One region of the Streptomyces sp. NPDC058240 genome, then DNA from elsewhere that is predicted to be linked to it. Evidence: riboswitches for the same ligand, from Rfam matches in the RefSeq annotation. Region 1 holds a riboswitch; the other holds the start of a gene.

Region 1 (5,650 bases):
CGAGCTCCAGCAGCGCGGCATGGACCGGGCCCGGTCCGACTACATGGGCATGCTCGGCACGGTCATGAACTGCCTGGCGCTCCAGGACTTCCTGGAGAAGGAAGGCATCGACTCGCGCGTCCAGACCGCCATCACCATGGGGCAGGTCGCGGAGCCGTACATCCCGCTGCGCGCCGTGCGCCACCTGGAGAAGGGCCGCGTCGTCATCTTCGGCGCCGGTATGGGGATGCCGTACTTCTCCACCGACACCACTGCCGCCCAGCGCGCCCTGGAGATCGACGCAGAGGGCCTTCTGATGGGCAAGAACGGGGTGGACGGGGTCTACGACTCCGACCCGAAGACCAACCCCGACGCGGTGAAGTTCGACGCGCTCGAGTACAGCGAGGTTCTCGCCCGTGATCTCAAGGTCGCCGACGCCACCGCCATCACGCTCTGCCGTGACAACGACCTGCCGATCCTCGTCTTCGAGCTGACCGCCACCGGCAATATCGCCCGCGCGGTCAATGGTGAGAAGATCGGCACGCTCGTGAGTGACCGGAGCACCCGGGCCTGAGGACCGGGGGACCTTCCCGGAGTACCGCGGGGAGGTCCGGGCCCCCGGGGAAACCCCCAGGACCGGCCCCGAAGGATGGACAACGGCCTGCCGGTCGGACACCGTGCAGGTGAGGACGCGACGCAGGACCCGCCGGGCTCGAGCACGACGGGCCCACTCAAGACACGCAGGAGCACGTGGTGATCGAAGAAACCCTCCTCGAGGCCGAGGAGAAGATGGAGAAGGCCGTCGTCGTCGCGAAAGAGGACTTCGCCGCGATCCGTACCGGCCGTGCGCACCCGGCGATGTTCAACAAGATCGTCGCCGACTACTACGGCGCGCTGACCCCGATCAACCAGCTCGCCTCGTTCTCGGTGCCCGAGCCGCGCATGGCCGTCGTGACGCCGTTCGACAAGACCGCGCTGCGCAACATCGAGCAGGCCATCCGCGACTCGGACCTCGGCGTCAACCCGAGCAACGACGGCAATATCATCCGGGTGACCTTCCCGGACCTCACCGAGGAGCGCCGCCGCGACTACATCAAGGTCGCCAAGGCGAAGGCCGAGGACTCCAAGATCTCCATCCGCGCCGTGCGCCGCAAGGCCAAGGAGACCCTCGACAAGCTGGTCAAGGACAAGGAGTCGGGCGAGGACGAGGTGCGTCGCGCCGAGAAGGAGCTCGACGACACCACCGCGAAGTACGTCGCGCAGGTCGACGAGCTGCTCAAGCACAAGGAAGCCGAGCTGCTCGAAGTCTGATGAACGACTCTTCCTGGGGCGCCCCGCAGGGAGCCGGCCATTGGGGTGCGCCCGAGATGCGGGCTGCTCCGGCGGGTCCTGCTTACGATGTGTATGACGCCCAGCAGACTCGGCCCATGCCCATCGTGCCGGACGTTCCCGACGCAGGTAGAGACGCTGACGACCGTGATGACCGGGACCAGGGGGCCGGACGCCTGAGCGGCGGCCCCCTGTTCCGTGACGAGAAGCCGCAGGAGCCCATGTCCACCGCGCCGCCGCCCCCGCAGAAGAAACGTGCGGGCCGTGATCTGCGAGCCGCCATAGGGGTCGGTGTGGGGCTCGGCGCCGTCATCGTCGCCTCGCTGTTCATCGTGAAGGCCGTCTTCGTCGGTGTGGTCGCCGTCGCCGTCGTCGTGGGACTGTGGGAGCTGACCTCCCGGCTCCAGGAGCGCAAGGGCATCAAGGCACCCCTCATCCCGCTGGCGGTGGGTGGCGCGGCGATGGTGGTCGCCGGTTACGCGCAGGGCGCCGAAGGCGCCTGGGCGGCGATGGCGCTGACCGCGCTGGCGGTGCTCGTCTGGCGGATGACCGAGCCGCCCGAGGGCTACCTCAAGGACGTCACGGCCGGTGTGTTCGCGGCGTTCTACGTACCGTTCCTCGCCACGTTCGTCGCCATGCTCCTGACCGCCGACGACGGGCCGCAGCGGGTGCTCACCTTCCTGCTGCTGACCGTGGTCAGTGACACGGGCGCGTACGCCGTCGGCTGGCGCTTCGGGAAGCACAAGCTCGCGCCGCGCATCAGCCCCGGAAAGACCCGGGAGGGCCTGTTCGGGGCCGTCGCCTTCGCGATGGTCGCCGGTGCGCTGTGCATGCAGTTCCTGATCGATGGCGGTTCCTGGTGGCAGGGGCTGCTGCTCGGGTTCGCGGTCGCGGCCACCGCCACCCTCGGCGACCTGGGCGAGTCGATGATCAAGCGGGACCTCGGGATCAAGGACATGGGCACGCTGCTGCCGGGGCACGGCGGCATCATGGACCGGCTGGACTCGCTGCTGCCGACCGCCCCGGTGGTTTGGCTGCTGCTGGTGCTGTTCGTCGGTTCCGGCTGAGGTCAGGCCCCTGACCTGGGATTTTACGAGTGAGGGCCCGCTGTCCACAGGACGGCGGGCCCTCACTGTTCTGTCTGCGACACTGGATGAACCATGCCTAAGCCAGGAGAACTCACTTTCGTCGCGCCCCGCGGAGCCAAGAAGCCGCCGCGGCACCTCGCCGACCTCACGCCCGCCGAGCGCAAGGAAGCCGTCGCCGCGATCGGCGAGAAGCCGTTCCGCGCCCAGCAGCTCTCGCAGCACTACTTCGCGCGGTACGCGCACGACCCGGCCGAGTGGACCAACATCCCGGCCGGATCGCGGGACAAGCTCGCCGAGGCGATGTTCCCCGACCTGATGTCGGTGGTCCGCCACATCAGCTGTGACGACGACACCACCCGCAAGACGCTCTGGAAGCTGCACGACGGGACGCTCGTCGAGTCCGTCCTGATGCGCTACCCGGAGCGGGTGACGATGTGCATCTCCTCGCAGGCGGGATGCGGGATGAACTGCCCGTTCTGCGCGACGGGGCAGGCCGGTCTCGACCGCAATCTGTCGACCGCCGAGATCGTCCACCAGATCGTCGACGGAATGCGGGCGCTGCGCGACGGGGAGGTCCCCGGAGGTCCGGCGCGGCTCTCCAACATCGTCTTCATGGGCATGGGCGAGCCGCTCGCCAACTACAACCGGGTGGTCGGCGCGATCCGCCGGCTGACCGACCCCGAGCCGGACGGGCTGGGGCTCTCGCAACGCGGGATCACCGTCTCCACCGTGGGCCTGGTGCCCGCAATGCTCCGCTTCGCGGACGAGGGCTTCAAGTGCCGTCTCGCCGTCTCGCTGCACGCGCCGGACGACGAGCTGCGCGACACCCTCGTTCCCGTGAACACGCGGTGGAAGGTGGGCGAGGTGCTGGACGCCGCATGGGAGTACGCGGAGAAGTCCGGTCGCCGCATCTCCATCGAGTACGCGCTGATCCGTGACATCAACGACCAGGCGTGGCGCGGTGACCGGCTCGGCCGGCTCCTCAAGGGCAAGCGGGTGCACGTCAACCTGATCCCGCTGAACCCCACGCCCGGTTCCAAGTGGACCGCCTCGCGCCCCGAGGACGAGAAGGCGTTCGTCGAGGCGATCGCGGCCCACGGGGTGCCGGTGACCGTGCGGGACACCCGGGGCCAGGAGATCGACGGGGCCTGCGGGCAGCTGGCGGCGGCCGAGCGCTGAGGCCACTCCCGGACAGGCGCCGAGGCCCGTGTAGCCTGGGCCTGAAATCAACTTCATATTCCGACAGGGGAGCGCCACAGCGCTGAGAGTGCGGCACCGAGGACAGGTCGGCCGCAGACCCTCTGAACCTCGCCCGGGTCATTCCGGGTAGGAAGTTCGGTCATCAACTCATGCTGTTGCGCCCTGCCCGCTTTTCGCGGGCGGGGCCGCGTCTCTTCCTGGCCAAAACCCAGGAGGAATCCACAATGAGCACCACGCGCAGGACCAGGCAGCTCGCGGCATCGGCCGTCGCCGCCGCACTCGGCGTCACCGCACTCGCCGGGTGCGGGAGTTCCGACGACTCGGCCTCCGGTTCCGGCGGCACGAAGGGCTCGGGCTCCAAGACCGTGACCCTCGTCAGCCATGACTCCTTCAACGCCTCCAAGGACGTACTGAAGGAGTTCACCAAGGAGACCGGCTACACCGTCAAGGTGCTGAAGAGCGGCGACGCGGGTGTCGCGCTCAACCAGGAGATCCTGACCAAGGGTTCCCCGCGCGGTGACGTGTTCTTCGGCGTCGACAACACGCTGCTCTCCCGCGCCCTCGACAGCGGGCTCTTCACGCCGTACGAGGCGAAGGGCATCGACCGGGTCGCGGCAGACACCCGGCTCGACGCGGACGGGCACCGGGTCACCCCGATCGACACCGGCGACATCTGCGTCAACTACGACAAGAAGTACTTCGCCGACAAGAAGCTCGCGCCGCCGCAGTCCTTCGACGACCTGGCGAAGCCCGCGTACAAGGACCTTCTCGTCACCGAGAACGCCGGGACCTCGTCGCCCGGCCTCGGCTTCCTCCTCGGCACCATCGCCACGTACGGAGAGAAGGGCTACCAGGACTACTGGAAGAAGCTGGAGAGCAACGGCGTCAAGGTCGTCGACGGCTGGGAGCAGGCGTACAACGAGGAGTTCTCCGGCTCCGCGGGCGGCAAGAAGGCCAAGGCCGACCGGCCGCTCGTCGTCTCGTACGCCTCCAGCCCGCCCGTCGAGGTGCTGTACGCGAAGCCGCAGCCGGCGAAGGCGCCGACCGGCGTCGCCACCGGGACCTGCTTCCGCCAGATCGAGTTCGCGGGCCTGCTGAAGGGCGCGAAGAACGAGGCGGGCGGCAAGGCCCTGCTGGACTTCCTGATCAGCAAGAGGTTCCAGGAGGACATGCCGCTCAACATGTTCGTGAACCCGGTCGCCAAGGACGCGAAGCTGCCGGAGCTCTTCACGAAGTTCGGCGCGACGGTGGACCGGCCGACGACCGTCGCCCCGGACCTGATCGCCAAGAACCGTGAGCAGTGGGTCCAGTCGTGGTCCTCGCTCGTAGTGAAGTAACGAAGAGTCCCGTACGCGGACCGGACGCGAGCGGGAACGACGAGGGCGGGAAGGCTCCTCGGGACCGGTCGGCGCACGCGCAGTCGGCCCGTGCGAAGGCCCGGCGCGGGAACGCGGTGCGGCTCGGCCTGATGGCCGTGCCCGTCGCGTTCTTCGCGCTGTTCTTCGCCTACCCGGTCGCCGCGATCGTCGGCCGCGGCCTGAAAGCCGACGGCGTCTGGCAGTTCGGCCGGATCGGCGAGGTGCTGACCCGGCCGGACATCCGCGACGTCCTCTGGTTCACCAGCTGGCAGGCGCTCGCCTCGACCGCGCTGACCCTGCTGATCGCGCTGCCCGGCGCCTATGTCTTCGCCCGCTTCGACTTCCCCGGCAAACAACTGCTGCGGGCGGTCGTCACGGTGCCGTTCGTCCTGCCGACCGTGGTCGTGGGGACGGCCTTCCTGGCGCTGCTGGGACGCGGTGGATTCCTCGACGAACTCTGGGGCGTACGGCTCGACACCACCGTCTGGGCGATTCTGCTCGCCCATGTCTTCTTCAACTACGCGGTGGTCGTACGGACGGTCGGCGGGCTGTGGGCCCAGCTCGACCCCCGGCAGGAGGAGGCCGCCAGGGTGCTGGGCGCGGGGCGATTCGCCGCCTGGCGGCGGGTCACCCTGCCGGCCCTCGCACCCGCGGTGGCCGCGGCCGCGCTGATGGTCTTCCTCTTCACCTTCACCT
Region 2 (5,650 bases), on a different contig from region 1:
CGCCGGCACGCCTCGGCGAGGACGGCCAGGTGGTCGAGCTCCTCGGCCGCTTCCATGCCCTTGTCGCGGAGCTGGACGATGTCCACCCCGGAGGCGAGGACGGCGTCGAGGAACGCGGGGAGGTCGCCCTGGCGCCTGCGGGCGTCCGTGCACAGATAGAGCCGGGCATCGGACAGCAGCGCGCGAGGCGTGGGCATGGTGCGGTTCCCCCCTGGGAGAGCATCGTGGAGCGGTTGTCGCCGGGCTGTGCGGGGGTGCGGGCCGCGCGGTGTCGCGCTGCCCGCCCCTCACATACGGCCGGCGGTCAGACGGCGAGCGCCTGGGCGCGGCGCTTCACCTCCGTGCCACGATTCTCGCTCAGTGCCTGGGCAGGGGTGCCCGGCAGGGTCGGGTCGGGGGTGAAGAGCCACTCCAGCATCTCTTCGTCGTTGTAGCCGTCGTCCCTCAGGAGCGTCAGGGTGCCGGAGAGGCCCTTGACCACCTTGTTGCCGTCGATGAAGGCAGCAGGCACCTGGAGCGTCCGGTTCTCACCACGTCGTACGGCGATCAGCTGGCCCTCCTTGACCAGCTGCCGCACGCGCGTCACCTGGACATCGAACATTTCGGCGATGTCGGGCAGGTGGAGCCAGGCGGGGACGAGAGCATCGATCTTTGCGTCAATCTCGGTCACGGGTACAAGCCTGCCATCCCGCGCTGACAGCCGATACCCGGAGTCAGCCCTTCAGGGCCTCGCGGACCACGTCGGCGACCCGGCAACGGCTCTGCCGGTCACCGGTGACCCAGCCGTGCGCGGTCGTCAGGGAGCGCGCGTAGCAGGCCCCGGTGTCGGTGGTGCCCCGGTACTTCTCGGTCGAGGCTCCGTCGGCGGACTGGACGACACCGTTCGTGCGGGCGATGCTGCCGGTCGAGTCCACGGTGTCGTCCGTCACCGCGTCCGTGCGCCACGCGTGTGCGGAGCCCTTCCGGGACGCGTCGACGAGCACACGGCGCTGGGTGACGGCGGCCCGCATGTCGTAGTTGTTGTAATCGCCGTACACCGGGATGTCCATGTCCACGTCAATGGGGTAGGACCAGGTGTGCCGCTGCGCGTCCGTGCGCCCGTGGGTCCGGGTCGTCACCGTGGTGGAACCGTGGTCACGCTGATGCATCACCTGGTGACTGCCCGTGCGGGAGACGTTGTCCGTGTTGGTGTACGCGAACTTCTGCTCGACGGTGGTGGTGACCCGGCCCTTCGAGGTCTCGACATAGCCCGAGATCTTCCAGGAGCGGCCGGTCGACACGGAGACGTCCGTGGAGCCGTTCTCGCCCGAGGTCTGGACGGTCTTCACGACCGGGGTGTGGCCGAGCGTGTTGGTGGTCACCTTGCCGCTCGTGCGGGACGCGTGCGCGTCCGTGTCGAGGAAGAGCGAGCCGTCGACGTTCCAGCCGTCGGCCGCGCCGTACGGGGTGATGCTGATGGCGTGCGGCTTGCCGTCGGCCAGCAGACCCGCGAAGGGGGTGAGGTCGATGTCGTACGCCTCGGTCCTGAACTGGTCGATGGCCGGGATCGGGCGCCACAGGGTCGGCACGATGCCGCCGGAGTACACCACGGGGTACGGCTGGGCGAGGCCGGCGGGCTGTCCGTCCACCGCGACCTGCACCTCACGGTAGGGGCCGCCGCCGCAGAGGTAGTCGGGAGCGGTTTCCGCCAGGTCGCTGGGGACCGCGTCGAACCACTGCTCGTCGCAGCCGCCACCGCGTGCGTAGACCTCCAGGCGCGCCTTGGTCAGGTTGCGCGGGAAGGTGACCTCGGTGCGGGTGGAGCCGCCCTTGCCGACGTTCATCCAGGGGGCGTTGTCGGAGCCGGTGTCACCGAGCGGGACGATGCGGTCGGCCGTGGTGGCGGCCGGGTGACGCTTGTCGGCCTGGTAGTACGTGATCTTCAGCTTGATCCTGTACACACCGGTGTACGTCTCGTTGACGACATTGCCAAGTTCGACCTGCAGCTTCTGCGGGTCCTTGAGGAGCGGCGCGAAGTCGGTGATGTCCTTGGCGACGTGCCAGCTGATGCCGTCCTCGTCGGGCTCGGCGGTGCTGGTGCGGAAGACCTCCGCGCCACCGATGAAGACTGCGGCGAGACGGTCGTACTGACGCCCCTTCACGCTGCCCGACCAGTCGAGGACGACCTTGTTCCACGGACCCTTGCACTGCTTGGGCGGGGTCAGCGTGGTGGTGTACGGCGGTCCGCCGAGGGTGTAGCCGAAGTCGTGGTCGACGGCCGTCACCGAGCAGCTCTTGGTGTCCGGACGGGAGACCGGCGGCAGTGCGTCGATCGGGTCCTGGTAGTCGACAGCCGGGTTGGAACCGGGCTTGGGGGTGGCGCCCGCGTACGCCGGGGCGGCGAGTGCGCCTCCGACGAGGGCGATCGACGCCGAGGCCATGGAGATTCCGCGCAGCGCGCGGGCCCATCTGTGCCGGAACATGCGCATCCTTCGAAGAGTGTGAAATGAGCAATCCAAAAGATGCACAGTGCACTAATTTCCGCCCCCGTCCAAGGGGGAGCCCACATAGCGGACGCCAACGTCCGCTTTCCGTACGCCTACTGACGGATCGCCGACTTCAGCGGTACAGAGGGGTCGGCGGCCCGCGCCGGATCGAGCCGCGCCCCCGCCTCGATGAGCTTGCGCCCCTGCGCCAGATCGCGCGGCCGGCCGACGGCGAGAACCGCGACCAGCACGCCCTCGCGCAGCCAGCACACCGACCAGGCGGCTTCGGCCGGATCGCCGCGCCACAGCAGGGTGTCGGCGCTCCCGTGGTGGCCCGCGTACTGCACGAACCGGTCGAACTGCTCGGACCAGAAGTACGGCACGGGGTCGTAGGTCATCGGTGCCGGGCCGTCGGCGGCGGCTGCCCCGATGATGTTGGCGGCGGCGGTGCGCGGGCCCTGGAGCGCGTTGTCCCAGTGGTGGACGAGCAGGCGTTCGCCGTACCGGGCGGAGGGGAACGAGGCACAGTCGCCGACCGCGTACACATCGGGCAGCGAGGTGCGCAGCGCCCCGTCGGCGGTCACCGATCCGTCGGGGCCGAGCGCGATGCCGGAGCCGGCCAGCCAGCCGGTGGCGGGCCGGGCGCCGATTCCGACGACGACCGCTCCGGCCGGGACCGTACGGCCGTCCGCGAGGACCACCCGGCCCGGCTCGATGCGGGCGACCCGGGCTCCGGTGAGGAGTTCGGCGCCGCTCTCCGCGTACCAGGCGGCCATCGGGGCGGCGACCTCCGCGGGCATCGCGCCCGCGAGGGGCCGGTCGGCGGCCTCGACGACGGTGACCGCGCAGCCCGCGGCGCGGGCCGCGGTGGCGAACTCGGCGCCGATCCAGCCCGCGCCGACGACCACGACGCCGTGCTGCTCGTCGAGGACCGGCCGCAGTCGTGCCGCGTCGTCGAGGGTGCGCAGCAGATGGACGCCGGGAACGCCCTCGGACCCGGGCAGGACGACCGGTTCGGCACCGGTCGCGATCACCAGGACGTCGTAGGGAACGGGTCCCGACGGGGTGTCCAGCTCATGCGCCGCGGGCCGCACACCGGTGACGTCGCGACCCAGTCGCAGATCGATCTCCAGCGCCTCGAAGTCGATGTCGAAGGCGGAGTCCTCGGCCTTGCCGAGGAGCACCGCCTTGGACAGCGGAGGCCGGTCGTAGGGCTGATGCGGTTCGGCGCCGATCAGGGTGACGGGGCCGCTGAAGCCCTGCTCCCGCAGGGCCACCGCGGTCTGCACCCCGGCCATGCCCGCACCGACGATGACGACGCGGCGTCCCGCCCGCCGTTCCGGCTGCTCCGACTGCTGCTGCTCGCTCACCCGTACACCTTAAGCACCTGATAGATCGTCAGGAAAGGGGTGCGTTCTTCGACCGCGCTCGTCCCGCCGCCCTCCTGCGACTCCCACGGGGAGGAGGTCGAGGGTGTCGCCGGTCCGGGGGCCGACCTGGCCGGGCGCCTGGTCGGCCGCCGGTGACAGGACGAGTCCGTCGAGCGAACGGGCCACGGCGGCTGCTCCCTTACCGGGCCGGGGGGACGGGGTTTAGGGTGGCCAACGTAAAACACTCGCGGGAGCCCGGACGCACCGGGCTGAGAGGGAGGCTGGGCGGCCTCCGACCGTACGAACCTGATCCGGGTCATGCCGGCGAAGGGAGGGGCTGGAAGCCCATGCGTTCTTCTCGGAACGGAAACGGATCCGATGTCCTGGTCATAGGGGGCGGGATCATCGGCCTGGTGACCGCCTGGCGGGCCGCGCAACGCGGACTGCGCACCGCGGTCGCCGACCCCGAACCGGGTGGCGGGGCCGCCCGGGTGGCGGCCGGCATGCTGGCCGCCGTCACCGAACTCCACTACGGCGAACAGCTCCTGCTGGGCCTCAACGTCGCCTCCGCCGCCCGCTATCCGGCCTTCGCGGCCGAGCTGGAGGCGGCGAGCGGGCAGGAGACCGGCTTCCGCGCCTGCGGCACCCTGGCCGTAGCACTGGACTCCGACGACCGCGCCCATCTGCGGGACCTGCACGCCCTGCAGCGGCGTTCGGGCCTGGAGTCGGAGTGGCTCACCGGCCGTGAGTGCCGCCGGCTGGAGCCGATGCTCGCGCCGGGCGTCCGCGGCGGTCTGCGGGTCGACGGCGACCACCAGATCGATCCCCGCCGGCTGGCCGCCGCCCTGCTGACCGCCTGCGAGCGGGCCGGGGTGGTCTTCCACCGCGGCTGGGTGGAGCGCCTGAGCGTGGTGGGCGACCGGGCCACCGGAGCGGTGCTCGCCGGGGGCACGGAGCTCGCGGCCGACCAGGTCGTGCTCGCCGCGGGCAGCCTCAGCGGCCGCCTGGCGGGGCTGCCGGACGAGGTCGTGCCGCCGGTCCGGCCGGTGAAGGGCCAGGTGCTGCGGCTGACCGTGCCGGCCCCGTACGCACCGTTCCTGAGCCGGACGGTACGGGCCGTGGTCCGGGGCAGCCATGTCTATCTGGTGCCGCGCGAGAACGGCGAACTGGTCGTCGGCGCCACCAGCGAGGAGCTGGGCTGGGACACCACCGTCACCGCGGGCGGCGTCTACGAGCTGCTGCGGGATGCCCACGAGCTGGTACCCGGCATCACCGAGCTGCCGCTCACCGAGACCCTGGCCGGCCTGCGCCCCGCCTCCCCCGACAACGCCCCGCTGCTCGGCCCCACCACCCTGCCCGGCCTCCATCTCGCCACCGGCCACCACCGCAACGGGGTGCTGCTCACCCCCATCACCGGTGACGTCATGGCGGAGCTCCTCACCGGCGGCGAGCCGCCCGAGCCGGCCCGCCCCTTCACCCCGCGCCGTTTCCCGTCCGCCGCCGCCCCCGTACGTCAGGAGCAGCCCGCATGACCGCCGAGCCCGTACCCCGCCACTCCGTGTCCGTGTCCGTGAACGGAGAGGTGCGGCTCCTCGCCGCGGGCACCACCCTGGACATCCTGGTCGCCACCCTGACCGCCGCGCGCTCCGGCGTCGCGGCCGCCGTCAACGAGACCGTCGTACCGCGCGGCCAGTGGTCCGCCGCCGCACTCCACGACGGGGACCGCGTCGAGGTCCTGACCGCGGTCCAGGGAGGCTGACCATGTCGGACGACCTCTTCACCCTCGGCGACACCACGTTCGGCTCCCGGCTGATC

Evidence for each region. Region 1 has a riboswitch for thiamine pyrophosphate ahead of ACFVX4_RS30335 (thiamine ABC transporter substrate binding subunit). Riboswitches for the same ligand answer to the same signal wherever they lie in the genome.
Region 2: linked by a shared signal. The riboswitch ahead of thiO (glycine oxidase ThiO) and the one ahead of ACFVX4_RS30335 (thiamine ABC transporter substrate binding subunit) in region 1 are both predicted to bind thiamine pyrophosphate.

Annotation. Positions count from the first base shown of each region.
Region 1 is NZ_JBHVWT010000028.1:51,618-57,267, forward strand. It holds gene pyrH (UMP kinase) at 1-553, shown strand, start outside; gene frr (ribosome recycling factor) at 733-1,290, shown strand; gene ACFVX4_RS30325 (phosphatidate cytidylyltransferase) at 1,290-2,375, shown strand; gene rlmN (23S rRNA (adenine(2503)-C(2))-methyltransferase RlmN) at 2,469-3,575, shown strand; TPP riboswitch at 3,631-3,747, shown strand; gene ACFVX4_RS30335 (thiamine ABC transporter substrate binding subunit) at 3,821-4,933, shown strand; gene ACFVX4_RS30340 (ABC transporter permease) at 5,065-5,650, shown strand, end outside.
Region 2 is NZ_JBHVWT010000001.1:131,623-137,272, forward strand. It holds gene thiE (thiamine phosphate synthase) at 1-197, opposite strand, end outside; gene ACFVX4_RS00595 (Rv2175c family DNA-binding protein) at 305-670, opposite strand; gene ACFVX4_RS00600 (peptide-N4-asparagine amidase) at 714-2,462, opposite strand; gene ACFVX4_RS00605 (NAD(P)/FAD-dependent oxidoreductase) at 2,579-3,835, opposite strand; TPP riboswitch at 4,073-4,185, shown strand; gene thiO (glycine oxidase ThiO) at 4,183-5,367, shown strand; gene thiS (sulfur carrier protein ThiS) at 5,364-5,594, shown strand; gene ACFVX4_RS00620 (thiazole synthase) at 5,597-5,650, shown strand, end outside.